3 regions of the Rhizobium sp. TBD182 genome follow, and region 1 is predicted to be linked to each of the others. Evidence: riboswitches for the same ligand, from Rfam matches in the RefSeq annotation. Region 1 holds a riboswitch; each other region holds the start of a gene.
The links. A riboswitch is a leader RNA that binds a small molecule or an ion and turns the genes downstream of it on or off. The one in region 1 is predicted to bind cobalamin.
Positions count from the first base shown of each region.

Region 2: linked by a shared signal. The riboswitch ahead of T18_RS05020 (CbtB domain-containing protein) and the one ahead of bluB (5,6-dimethylbenzimidazole synthase) in region 1 are both predicted to bind cobalamin.
Region 3: linked by a shared signal. The riboswitch ahead of nrdH (glutaredoxin-like protein NrdH) and the one ahead of bluB (5,6-dimethylbenzimidazole synthase) in region 1 are both predicted to bind cobalamin.

Region 1 covers NZ_BDLN01000001.1:263,348-267,741, reverse strand. The annotation lists gene T18_RS01415 (NADP-dependent malic enzyme) at 1-61, shown strand, start outside; gene T18_RS01410 (DUF2865 domain-containing protein) at 197-1,297, shown strand; gene bluB (5,6-dimethylbenzimidazole synthase) at 1,367-2,083, opposite strand; cobalamin riboswitch at 2,181-2,367, opposite strand; gene T18_RS01400 (TolB family protein) at 2,495-3,325, opposite strand; gene T18_RS01395 (VOC family protein) at 3,518-3,895, shown strand; gene T18_RS01390 (NAD+ synthase) at 4,044-4,394, opposite strand, start outside.
Region 2 covers NZ_BDLN01000001.1:990,925-995,318, reverse strand. The annotation lists gene T18_RS05035 (LysE family translocator) at 1-370, shown strand, start outside; gene T18_RS05030 (c-type cytochrome) at 486-920, shown strand; gene T18_RS05025 (c-type cytochrome) at 1,007-1,927, shown strand; cobalamin riboswitch at 2,019-2,244, shown strand; gene T18_RS05020 (CbtB domain-containing protein) at 2,411-2,593, shown strand; gene T18_RS05015 (CbtA family protein) at 2,604-3,320, shown strand; gene T18_RS05010 (hypothetical protein) at 3,325-3,639, shown strand; gene T18_RS05005 (type 1 glutamine amidotransferase family protein) at 3,743-4,309, opposite strand; gene T18_RS05000 (GNAT family N-acetyltransferase) at 4,331-4,394, opposite strand, start outside.
Region 3 covers NZ_BDLN01000001.1:1,755,952-1,760,345, forward strand. The annotation lists gene nrdE (class 1b ribonucleoside-diphosphate reductase subunit alpha) at 1-1,705, opposite strand, end outside; gene nrdI (class Ib ribonucleoside-diphosphate reductase assembly flavoprotein NrdI) at 1,693-2,091, opposite strand; gene nrdH (glutaredoxin-like protein NrdH) at 2,104-2,325, opposite strand; cobalamin riboswitch at 2,581-2,805, opposite strand; gene T18_RS08800 (nucleoside triphosphate hydrolase) at 2,937-3,566, opposite strand; gene T18_RS08805 (ATP-binding cassette domain-containing protein) at 3,563-4,345, opposite strand; gene T18_RS08810 (ABC transporter permease) at 4,345-4,394, opposite strand, start outside.

The sequences.
Region 1 (4,394 bases):
GCGCGGCGTTGTCAACATGGCGGCCTTTGCCGTCGTGCAGGCATCGCACCCTTCGGTGTGATGAAGGCGCATTAACGCAGTTTTGAACATGCTGTTGCCGCATTGCGGCAACAGCTTATGTTATCTTCCTGAAACAAGGATTTCCCGAAGCATAACACCCTCGCCACCGGCCGGGGACATCGAACGGATCGCACCATTGACCCGGCGCCGCAGCATTATCGGCCTACTGCTTCCCCTTGTTTTCATCGCCCCGGCCGCTGCTTTCGCGGATCAGGTCTGCGATACGCTTTATGCGCAGCTGCGCGAACCGCCGCGTGTCATCGGCAACACAGCCGAGGTGCGGCGTTACGCCAATGCGCTCACCCGCCAGAACATCGAGATCCGCAGGATCAGGAACGATCTGCGCCGTTACGGCTGTTCATCCGCAAGCGTCACCGTTTATGGCAGCCCGAATGCCGAACTCTGCGCGGAAATCAGCGACGCGATGGCGGATGCGCAGAGCGAACGCGATGCCATCATCCGTGACCGCGACGATGCCATGGCGGCCCAGGGCAGCGATGATGGCGACATCAGACGCCAGCGCATTCTCGCCGCCCTTGACGCCAATGGCTGCAGCGCCATTCCGGAAACGGAAGCGCGCCAGCCGACGGCACCCGATGTGACACGTTACCCCGACGCCTTCGGCGAACAGAGCAATCCGCCGGGACAGGCAGAGCTTTCGCCCTACCCCAATGCCGCTGCTGAAGGCGGACTCAGGACGCTGTGCGTGCGCACCTGCGACGGCTCGTTTTTCCCCATCGCTTCCAATGCCTCGCCGCTCGATTTCCGTGCGCAGGCCGAACAATGCCAGAAAATGTGTCCGGGTACGCAGACGGAGCTTTATTTCCACTCCATGACGGAGCAGGAAACGGCTGACATGGTCTCGGCTGAAACAGGAAAGCCCTACAAGGACCTGCCGACCGCCTTTGCTTATCGAAATGCCTCAACGAAAGCCCCAGGCTGCGCCTGCAACATGGCCGCCTATCACGAGGAGATGAAGCAGCAGGAGGCTGCGCGGCCGGAAGCTGAGAAACCCTATTCCAGCATCACGACCATTCCATCACCGCAAGGTGACACCCCCAAAAAACCAACCGAACTGCAGCAGGCCGCAAAGCCGCCGGAACAACCGGTTCCGGAACGCGACTATGACCCGAACAACAGCAGGGTCCGCGTCATCGGCCCTAAATTCCTGCCCGACCAGACAGGCCGGATCGACCTGAAGAACCCGGCGCTGAAGGGCATTCAGCCGCAGCAATAGCTCCCATCAGGCACACGGTATGGAGTTGGCAACGCTCTGTCTCACTCACAAGACGGTCGCGTGTTCTCTTTACCGCCCGCCCCAGCGATTGCGAAACACCAGCTCGTCCAGCGGCACGCGCTGGCGCCACCCCTTCACCGCCAGTTCCGGCTCGGTATAAAGTGTATCGACGCGGCCGAGGCATAGCCAGGCGACGATCTCGATGTGGTCGGGAATCTCCAGAATGGTGCGAATGTCGCTATCGTGGAAAATGCTGACCCAGCCGACGCCGATGCCTTCGGCGCGCGCTGCAAGCCAGAGGTTCTGGATGGCGCAGACGGTGGAATAGACATCGGTGCGCGGATTGTGGGTACGGCCCAGCACCACCTTGCCGCCACGCGTCGGATCGCAGGTGACGCAGATGCTGAGCGGCGCCTTGCGGATGCCCTCAAGCTTGAGGCTGCGGTAAAGCGCCTGCTGCTCCCCCTCGAACATCGCCGCCGCCTCGCCATTGGCGCGGCTGAAGGCAACCCAGGTTGCCTGCCTGACCGCACCGTCAGTGACGAGCGTGAAATTCCACGGCTGCATGAAACCGACTGATGGCGCGGAATGCGCCGCCTTCAGCAAGCGCTCGACCACATCTTCCGGCAATGGATCCGGAAGGAACTGGTCGCGCACATCACGGCGGGTTTCGATGGCACGGTAGATCGCCTCTCGCTCCCCCTCGGAAAACGGGTAGGCGGGCGAAAGCGCGTGATCGAATGCATTGGCGTCAAGCGAACTGGTCGCGAGTGGATCGGTCGGCATCGTCTATCCCCAACAATGCTGGCGCGCCGCCACGAAAACCGGCTCCGGTTTTCACCTGCACGACGCGCTGCTGCAACAACCTGCCGCCGTCCACGCGGTCTGGTCTATCCTGTCAGGCCGGTCTTCTGACTCGGCTTCATCCGCCCACTTTCGCCTTCCCGAATGGATTCAGTGGCATCAAGAAAAAGGGCATCCGCCTCACAGCGCTGGGCACGTTCCGGTCTTGCACCGGATTCCCGATTCTCCCGCCCTAAAGGGCAGGCACCTGACGAAGAAGCTTATGAGCAACAAAGATTGCAAATACAAGTATCTTGCGCAGCGATGCGGCAATGTGACCGTGGCCACCTCACCGGCGTATTGCGGCCTTCAGCCGCCGCGCAGACGCGCGCCAGCTGAAGCACCCCTACCGCCTCACCCAACGGGAAAATACCGCACATAAGCGAACTCATCCCCGTCCGGTGACCAGTTGGGCGAATTCATCGTTCCCTGCCCGCCGAAAAGGTCAAACAGCGTTTCGGCATTGCCACCATCCATATCCATCAGCCGCACGCGCACGTTAAGGTCGCGCGGATGGTCGAAGACATCGGCGTCGTAGGAGACGAAGACGACTTTGTCACCGCTGGGAGACGGATGCGGGAACCAGTCGCCATAGACGCTGTCGGTGATACGCTCGACGGCCGAGCCATCCACCCGCACGCGCCAGATCTGCATCTGGCCGGTGCGGCTGGAGTTGAAATAGATCCATTCTCCATCCGGCGAATAATCCGGCCCGTCATTGCGGCCCTCACCATGGGTAAGGCGTGTCTCAACGCCGCTGTCTATGTCCATGGAATAAATATCGAAAACCTGATCGCGAATGCCGCAATAGGCGAAACCTTTCCCGTCCGGCGACCAGCCGTGCCAGTAGGAGGGAAGGTTCTTAGTCATCAGACGCGGCGTTCCGCCCGTCGAAGGCAGCAGATAGATGGCACTCTTGCCTAACTCCACCTTGTCGGAAATGGCATAAAGCGAACCATCAGGCGAAATGCCGTGGTCATTGTTGCAGATTGTCGCAAAGCCAGTATCGACCTTGTCCGGCGAAGGGTCGCCGGCAAGTGACAGGCGATAAAGCAGACCGTCGCAGTTCAGAAGCAGATATTTCCCGTCCGGCGACCAGTTCGGAGCCTCGAACAGCTCCGGCGTCTGCCAGACCACCCGCATCTGCCGAGTGCGGATGTTGAAGATTTCGATGGAACTGCGCATGCTGCCTCCCGGGCCTGTCGATCGTCTGGCGTGGAGCGTTGAATGGCACAAACATTCCGTTTGCATCCGCCACCGCCGTGATTATGATCCTATTGCCGCAGGCACCGCCCTGCAAATTCAAATAGGAAAAAACAGCAGCGTTCCGGCACCGCCCGCACCCCTGCCCGTTTCTTCCAGATCCGAGGTTCCGCGATGAACACCATCGCCGATCACGGCATCCGCTTCGGTCGGATCGCCGCAATGCTTCCTGTCAAGAATATCGAAAAGGCCCATGACTTTTATGTCCGTGTGCTGGGCTTCGAAAAGACCTTCGAAAACGGCAACCCTGTCGGTTTCATGATCCTGAAACAAGGTAATGCCGAGTTGCACCTGACATTGCAGTCGACGCACAAACCGGCCCCCTTCAATGTGGCGCATATGCTGGTCAGCGACGCCGACGCGTTGCACGCGCTTTGCAAAAGCCACGGGCTTCGCATCATCAAGAGTCTGCAGGACAAGGATTATGGCCTGCGGGCCTTCGTTTTCGAAGACCCGGATGGCAACCGCATCGATGTGGGGCAGGTCATTTAACAAAATAAGGAAACGGCGCGGCGTGTCCGCGCCGTTGGAGGAAAAGGATGCTTCTTCGCCATCGATATATGGCGAAGCCGCAGCATCCGCACTCCGTCACCCCGAACTAGATTCGGGGTCCAGCAAGCTCCCCCATGCCCTCCTTCGACTACCTGTCCCTGAAACGGTTGGTAATCGGATAACGGCGATCGCGGCCGAAGTTCTTCTTGGTGATCTTCACCCCGGGCGCGGATTGGCGGCGTTTGTATTCGGCGAGATAGAGCAGATGCTCGATCCGGTGCACCGTCGCGATATCATGGCCACGCGCGAGGATTTCCTCGACCGACATTTCCTTTTCCACCAGGCACTCCAGAATATCGTCCAGCACCGGATAGGGCGGCAGCGAATCCTGGTCTGTCTGGTTGGGTCGCAATTCGGCGGATGGCGCCTTGGAGATGATATTGGCGGGGATCACTTCGCCGGACGGCCCGAGCGCGCCCGGCGGCACATGGGAATTGCG
Region 2 (4,394 bases), 730 kb from region 1:
CGGCGTCGGCCTGATGCGCAGCGCCATCACCGTCAATGGCGATGAGGCGCAGGCGAGCGCCTCTGTCAGAAAGGCGTTCTGGCGGGCCGTTCTCACCTGCCTTTCCAATCCGAAAGCCTATCTCTTCATGATGGCGATCTATCCGCAATTCCTCAAACCTGACTATGGTCCAATCTGGATGCAGGGTCTGGTAATGGGCGCGATGGTGGCCATCACGCAGTTCACGGTCTATGGCGCTCTGGCGCTGACGGCGGATAAAAGCCGGGCATGGCTCGTTTCCTCGCCTGCCGCGACGATTTTCATCGGCCGCGCCGCCGGTTTCATGCTGATTGCCGCAGCCCTGGTTACGCTTTGGGAAGCACTCTCCTAGACTTCTGTTTTCTTGGGGAAATTCACTGCAATGTGACTTCTTTTCGCCATGCGGAAAGGGCATCCTCGCGCCGTTATCGCGCGTTCAGCATCTGCCGGAATCAAGGAGAGAGTGTATGAAACTGAAAACCATCGCGGCGGCCATGCTTTTCGGCTGTCTTTGCGCCGGAGCGGTCTTCGCTGCCGGCGAAGTCGAAAAACGTGAAGGCATGATGAAGCAGATCGGCGGCTCCATGGGGGCGCTTGCTGCCATCTCCAAGGGCCAGAAGCCTTATGACGCCGAAGCCGTAAAGGCTGCCGTGACGACCATCAGCACCAACGCCAAGGCTTTCCCCGACCAGTTTCCCCCGGGCAGCGAGACCGGCAGTGCTGCGGCACCCGCGATCTGGGAAAATTTCGATGACTTCAAGTCCAAGGCCGCCAAGCTCGGTGCCGATGCGGACAAGGTCCTCGCCAGCCTTCCCGCCGATCAGGCAGGCGTCACCGCCGCCATGCAGACCCTCGGTGCCGATTGTGGTGCGTGCCACCAGACCTACCGTCTGAAGAAGTGATCCTATTAAGAACGCCGCTTCCCGGCGGCGTTTTTTTCAGCGGGAATGATGCCTGATCTCATCAGGTAATAATGGGGAGAGGGGTCATGGCCTCCATTTGGACGAAGCTCGCGGGCGGGATCGCGGTGGCGGCCATTGCCGGTTTCGGCATTTTCGCCTGGGTCACCGCGCCTGTGCGTCAGGCACCCAGCCACTGGGTGAGCCTTGGCGAGCCGGACCTTGCCAATGGCGAAACGCTGTTCTGGGCGGGTGGCTGCGCAAGTTGCCATGCGGCACCAGATGCCAAGGGCGATGCGCTTTTGACGCTTTCGGGCGGGCAAGCGTTGAAAAGCCCCTTCGGCACCTTCCATGTGCCCAATATTTCCTCCGATCCGCAGCATGGCATTGGCGGCTGGACGCTTTCGGAATTCGGCGATGCGATGACGCGCGGCGTCGGCAAGAACGGCGAACATCTTTACCCGTCCTTCCCTTACGCCTCCTATGCCCGCATGACGCAGAAGGACATCAACGACCTCTTCGGTTATTTGCGGGTTCTGCCCGCCAGCCAGAATGACGCGCCGGATCACGAACTGCCGTTCCCCTTCAACATGCGCATGGCATTGGGCGGCTGGAAATTCCTCTATTTCGATACATCCGCGCCACCCCGCGTCGAGCTTGCCGATGCCAATGCCGAATTGCTGCGCGGCCAATATCTGGTGGAAGGCCCGGGCCATTGCGGCGAATGTCACACGCCGCGCAATGCGCTTGGCGGTTTTCTCGATGGCAAATGGCTGGCCGGTGGTCCCAATCCCGAAGGCGAGGGCCGCATTCCCGATATCACCCCCGGCTCGCAGAGCGTCGGAAGCTGGGAGGCGGCCGATATTGCCAACTATCTGGAAACCGGCTTCACCCCGGAATTCGACAGCGTCGGCGGCTCCATGGTCAAGGTGCAGCAGAACATGGCGCATCTGACGGCCGATGATCGAAATGCGATCGCCGCCTATCTAAAGGCCATCCCGGCACGGTAGCCTTTTGCCGTCATGCCGGACTTGATCCGGCATCCAGCCACGGCGCGCAATTCTCACGCTGGCCTGCCATTGACTCCAACCCACACCCATCGGATAACGATCCTGTGATGGTTCCTTCCGGGCGTTCCGGAAGGTGAAAAGGGAACACGATAGGGAGACATCCTCATTCGTGGCTGCCCCCGCAACTGTGAGCGGAGAGCCTGAAACGAAATGCCACTGGTAAGCATCTCGCCGAATATGGGCGAGGGCAATGCCGGGAAGGTGTTTCAGGTTTTGACCCGTAAGCCAGGAGACCTGCCATCACGGAAATGTCCATGCCGGCGGGGTGTCCGGAAGAGCGGAATTTCAGGGTGGTGGCGCTTGGACGTGCCGCCCTGTGTCAGTCTCGTATCCCCGTGGTGAAGTGTATCGCATGCGGCTGCACGGCGTTTTGCCGTTCCGCCGCGTCTAAAGGCGCGGGGTCGCGCCGTAAGAGGGGTCACCATGTCTATCAACCAGAATACGGCAAATGCCGCCGTTTCAGCAAAAACGGGCAGCTTCGCGCAATCGCTGACGGCGATCGTGCTTGGTCTGTTCGTCGTCGGTTTTGTCGGCTTTTCGCATGTGGAAGCCGTTCACAACGCCGCGCATGACACACGTCATGCCAATGCTTTCCCTTGCCATTGAGGTGGGAAGCATGTCGTTCTTTCGCAGTATAGTTTTTACCGCCGTCCTCGTCGGCATCGTTGGCGGCTTCGCCGTTTCGGCCATGCAGGCTTTCGGCACCACGCCGCTGATCCTGAAGGCGGAAACCTATGAAAATGCGGGTGGCGAAGCGCCCCACAGCCACGATGCTCCGGCCACGACCGGCGCTGCCGTTCCCGCGCACGAACATAACGAGGAAGCCTGGTCTCCGGCCGACGGCTTCGAGCGCACCGCCTATACGGTCGCCGCCAACGTGCTGACCGCCATCGGTTATGCGCTGGTGCTGACCGGCCTCATCTCGCTGCGCGGCACCGATGCCGGCTGGCGCGAAGGCCTTTTGTGGGGTGTGGCCGGTTTTGCCGCCGTCATGCTTGCGCCGATGATCGGCCTGCCGCCGGAACTACCGGGCAGCCCGGCGGCCGCGCTTGAGGCGCGTCAAATCTGGTGGCTTTCGACGGTTGCGGCGACCGCAGGCGGCATTGCGCTGATCGCATTCCGCCGCGAACCCTGGGCAATCGTGCTCGCACTGGTGTTGATCGTTGCACCACATGTGGTGGGCGCGCCCCTGCCGCCGGAAGGTGAACATGCGCTGGCACCGCTGCCGCTGGAACGGCAGTTCATCGTCGCCGCCACCGTGACCAGCTTTGTCTTCTGGGCCTTGCTCGGAACATTGAGCGCGTTTTTCCTGAAGCGCTTCCAGCAGGCTTAAATCCATGCAGGACGCAGCCGAATGGAGTGAGGAACTCGACGCGCTGCGTTTTGCCGTTCCCGGTCACGGCGCTTTCTGCGCCGTGCACCGCCTTGCATTCAAGGCAGTCCTTGGCGCCAGTCCGGAACGGGAAGCGGCGCTCGCCTATTTTCATGAGAATGAGGCTGCCTTTACGGCCGCAGCCCTTGCCAAGATAAAACGCTCGGCTTTGCCGGCCGGTCGCAGTCTGCATCTCAACAGCCGCGATATCCGCCGTGCGATTGCGGGGGAGTGCGGGGATGTCGCGCCCCGTGTCTGCCGGGTGCTTGATCGGGGGTGATTTGTGATGGTCTCGCGGCTTAACTTCCCCACCACCTCATTCCTGTGACAAGCACAGGAATGAGGTGGGAGGATCCGCAAAACTCCCGACACCAAGCTGAGCCTCACCGGTGCTCCGCCGCAAAAACCTGAAGTTCCGCCTCGGCTTCCGGACCAAAGAGGCCGAGGTGTTTCAGAATTTCCACTGCGAAACTGACCGGTGCACTGCCGGCTGCGGTTACGATGCCGCCATCGCTGACCGCCTTCGGCTGGTCGCGATAGAGCGCTTCGCCGCGATAGGACGGAGAGGCCTTGTGAGAGGCGAGCGAATTGCCGGTATGGGCGACGTCATCAAGGGCGCCCGTGCCTGCAAGCGCGCTGGCAGCCGCGCAGATGCCGGCAACCAGTCGGCCCTTCTCGCGAAACCGCTGTACCAGCCCGCCAAGATCGACAGCCGTTCCCTTTTCCCAGCCGAGGCCGCCGGGAATGACGAGCGCATCGATGTTAGCAGGATCAAGCGCATCATAGGATGTGTCGGGCGTAACGTTGAGCCCGCCCATTGAAACCACGGGCCGGCCGTCCGGGGTTGCGTAAACGATCTCGACGCCGAGATAGCCGCGCGCGGCGGCGGCAAGCAGCGCCGGTTCCCAGTCCGCAAAATCCTGCGCAAGCGCAATGGCAATCCGTGTCATGACCGTCTCCGAAGGTTGCAATCAGGCGATAGACTGCATGTAGCGCATGCCGGTGACCGGGCGCGGCGCGAAATCCATGCTTTCG
Region 3 (4,394 bases), 1.5 Mb from region 1:
CAAAAAGGTCGCGGACCTTTTCCGTCGCGGGCAGCCATTCCCGGTCGGTATATTTATCGAAGTAGTCGCCCGAGGCATATTTGGAGTTTTCAAAGCCCTTGAAGCTCTGGCCCCTTTCCGTGGCAAGGCGATTGCTGGCGCGGATGGCGTGATAGGTCACCGTGTAGAAATAGATATTGGTGAAATCGATGCCTTCTTCGGAGCCGTAGAAGATGCGCTCGCGCGCCAGATAGCCATGCAGGTTCATTTGACCAAGCCCGATGGCGTGGCTCGCATCGTTGCCCTTTTCCACGGAGGGGACAGACGAGATGTGGCTCATGTCAGAAACGGCCGTCAGCGCCCGGATGGAGGTTTCGATCGTCTTGCCGAAATCAGCCGAATCCATTGCTGAAGCAATGTTGAGCGAGCCGAGATTGCAGGAAATATCCTTGCCCATATGGCTGTAAGAGAGATCGTCGTTGAACTCGCTCGCCTCGCTGACCTGTAGGATTTCCGAGCAAAGATTGCTCATGCTGATACGGCCGGCGATCGGATTGGCGCGGTTCACCGTATCCTCGAACATGATATAGGGATAACCGCTTTCGAACTGGATTTCTGCGATGACTTGGAAGAACTCGCGTGCCTTTATCTTCTTCTTGCGGATGCGGCTGTCGGCGACCATTTCCTGATATTTTTCGCTGACGGAAATCTCGGTAAACGGCACGCCATAAACCCGCTCAACATCATAGGGTGAGAACAGGTACATATCCTCGTTGTTTCTCGCGAGTTCGAAGGTGATATCAGGGATCACCACGCCGAGCGAAAGGGTTTTGATGCGGATTTTTTCGTCGGCGTTTTCACGTTTCGTATCAAGGAAACGCATGATGTCGGGGTGGTGGGCATGCAGGTAGACCGCGCCAGCGCCCTGGCGCGCGCCAAGCTGGTTGGCGTAGGAGAACGAATCTTCCAGCAGCTTCATGACAGGAATGACGCCGGAGGACTGGTTTTCGATCTGTTTGATCGGCGCGCCGGCTTCGCGAATATTGGTCAGGGACAGTGCTACGCCACCACCCCGCTTGGAAAGCTGCAATGCTGAATTGATGGACCGGCCGATGCTTTCCATATTGTCTTCCACACGCAGCAGAAAACACGAAACCAGCTCACCGCGGCTTTTCTTGCCAGCGTTGAGAAAGGTCGGGGTTGCCGGCTGGAAGCGGCCGGAAATGATTTCATCCATCAGATCGCGGGCAAGCTGCTCGTCGCCACGCGCCAGAGCCAGCGCCACCATGCAGACGCGGTCCTCATAACGCTCCAGGTAACGCTTTCCGTCGAAGGTCTTCAGCGTATAGGACGTATAATATTTGAAGGCGCCGAGAAATGTCGGAAAACGGAACTTTCTGGCATAGGCCTCGTCGTAGAGGTCACGGACGAAATTGAAGGAATACTGGTCCAGCACCTCCTGTTCGTAATATCCCTCAGTCACGAGATAATCGAGCTTTTCCCTGAGATTATGGAAAAACACCGTGTTCTGGTTGACGTGCTGAAGGAAATATTGCCGTGCCGCAAGGCGGTCCTTGTCGAGCTGGATCTTCCCGTTTTCATCGTAGAGGTTCAGCATCGCGTTCAGCGCGTGATAGTCCAGTCCCGCGTCCAGGTGTTTCTGCGCAGCGGTTACTTGTTGTTTGGCATCCGTGTTGCGCACCGCGCTCGAGGTCAGCGTGTCCAAAATCGTTCCAATCCATGATTGACGTTGGCGACATCTTCCTCCGTGCCGAGAAGCTCGAAGCGGTAGAGAAACGGCACCGCGCATTTACGCGACACGATATCTCCGGCGGATGCGAAAGCTGCGCCAAAATTCGTATTTCCCGCCGCGATGACGCCGCGAATGAGATTTCGGTTTGAGGGCTCGTTCAAAAACCGGATAACCGGTTTCGGTACCGCTCCTTTCATGCCGCCACCCCCATAGGTGGGGGTGACGAGAACATAGGGCTCCGACACGTGAGGAACGTCTTCCTCGGCGCCGAGCGGCAGGCGAAGCAATCGTCGCCCCAGTTTCTGAAGGAAGCGATGAGTGTTCTCAGACCGGCTGGAATAATAGACGATCAGCCCCATCGCATCGCCTCCTCAGCTGATCGAGCCAATCATGTCCGGACGGAAACCCGCCCAATGGCGTTCGCCGGCAACGACCACGGGAACCTGCATGTAACCAAGGCCGCGAACGCGATCGAGGGCATCCGCATCTTCGGAGATATCGACGATCTCGTAGCTGACACCGATGCGGTCAAGCGCACGATAGGTGGCAGTGCACTGGACGCAGGCGGGCTTGCTGTAAACGGTGACGGTCATTGTTTCCTCTTTCGAAGCCGCTTTTACGCACGGCTCAACATTGCCCGCCTGCAATCACAAGCGGGTGGCGATGGTTCTGTCATTCTGGCGAGGCGCGCGGGTGAGGCCGCGTAAGATCGCTGTCTACGCCGACGAGCGTAGAAACTCATAAAAATGCACTGGCATGACTTCACCCCGAAGCTTGTTCTGGAGGGGGCAGAAAAGGGCGCACGCAATTCATTTGCGTCATACACCTTCCTTCCGGACACCCCGCCCGTGGACGTTTTCGCTCAAGGCAGGTCTCCTGACTTGCGGGTCAAAACATCCATTCCCACCTTCCCGGAGCTTTTAGCGCCAGTGGCTCAAATCGGAACGATGCTCACCGCTTACAGTTGCGGGGGCAGTTTCGGCATTGCTTCCCCATAATGGTGTTGCGCACCGAATTCCCGTCTTAGCTCCCGACGCTTGCGAATCGAAAGAACCTTGAACACCACATATAGTATATGAGGATTTTTTTTCGTCAATAATTAGACATGCGAAAGCCCCACCCTGTGGATCAAAAAGATTCAACACATGGTCAACAAAGGCTTAACGGTGAATGCTTGATGCCGCCTACGGACGGAAGCGGCGGGTTATTCCCAGATATCGATGCGAATATCGGCGGGGCGGGAGTTCTCAATCACCCGCTTTCCGTTGGGAAGATCATTTTCGAACAGTTTGGCGTGAATCTCGGTCGCATCGAGACCATAGCCCTGCCATCTATCCCGCAGGCGTTCCTCGAGCACCGCAACGGATGGGCCTACGAAGACGGTAAGATCGAAGCTGCCGGAAAGCTTCGTCCACGGCGCCTCGTTCAACAGCAGATAGTTGCCTTCGGCAAGGATGAAGCGTGTTTCTGGCGCGATGGCGCGAGCGGAGGCAATGGCTATTTCGCGTGAGCGGTCAAAAACCGGGACAAGGATTTCCTGTCCGCCCTGACGAACTGCGGAGACGATATCAAGAAAGCCGCGCACGTCGAAGGTCTCCGGTGCGCCTTTTCGCGGCAAGAGCCCCCGTTCTTCGAGAATACCGTTATCCATATGGAAGCCGTCCATGGGCAGGACAGCCGCAGCCTCGCCGCGCGCCACGAGGGCACCGCACAGGGCATCCGCCAGCGTGGATTTGCCGGCCCCAGGGGGACCGGCAATGGCAATGATAAAACGAGATTTATCCTCTGCCCGCCGAAGAACGTCTTCGACGATCGTTTCAAGCTTCAACGTCATGCGGCCAGCGTTTCCTTTGGCGCTTCCTTGGCGCCCGTCATGAAGGCGACAGCGTCGGACATGGTATAGTCCTTCGGATTGATGACGCACAAACGCTTGCCCAGCCGATGAATATGAATCCGGTCAGCAACCTCGAAAACATGCGGCATGTTGTGCGAGATGAGAACGATCGGTAGCCCTCGCGCGCGCACATCCAGAATGAGCTCGAGAACGCGGCGGCTTTCCTTGACGCCGAGCGCCGCCGTCGGTTCGTCAAGGATGACGACCTTGGAGCCGAAGGCGGCTGCACGCGCCACCGCAACACCCTGGCGCTGGCCGCCGGAGAGGGTTTCCACCGCCTGATTGATGTTCTGGATCGTCATCAGGCCGAGTTCAGAGAGTTTCTCACGGGCAAACTTTTCCATCGCCGGACGGTCCAGTGCCCTGAACAGGCTTCCCTGAATACCGGGTTTGCGGATTTCACGGCCGAGAAACATATTGTCGGCTATGGACAATGCGGGAGACAGCGCAAGGTTCTGATAAACGGTTTCGATACCAGCCTTGCGTGCCTCGATCGGCGAGCGGAACTGTACCGGCTTGCCTTCAAGCCTGATCTCCCCTTCATCGGGTGTCACCGCACCGGAAATCGCCTTGATGAGAGAGGATTTTCCAGCACCGTTATCACCGATGACGGCGAGGATTTCGCCCGGATAAAGGTCAAAATCGGCATTGTCGAGCGCAGTCACACGACCGTAGCGTTTAACGAGATTGCGTGCTGTGAGGATAGGTTCTTTTGCCATCAGCCTGCTACCTTTCTGATCCACTGGTCGATTGCGACAGCCAAGATGA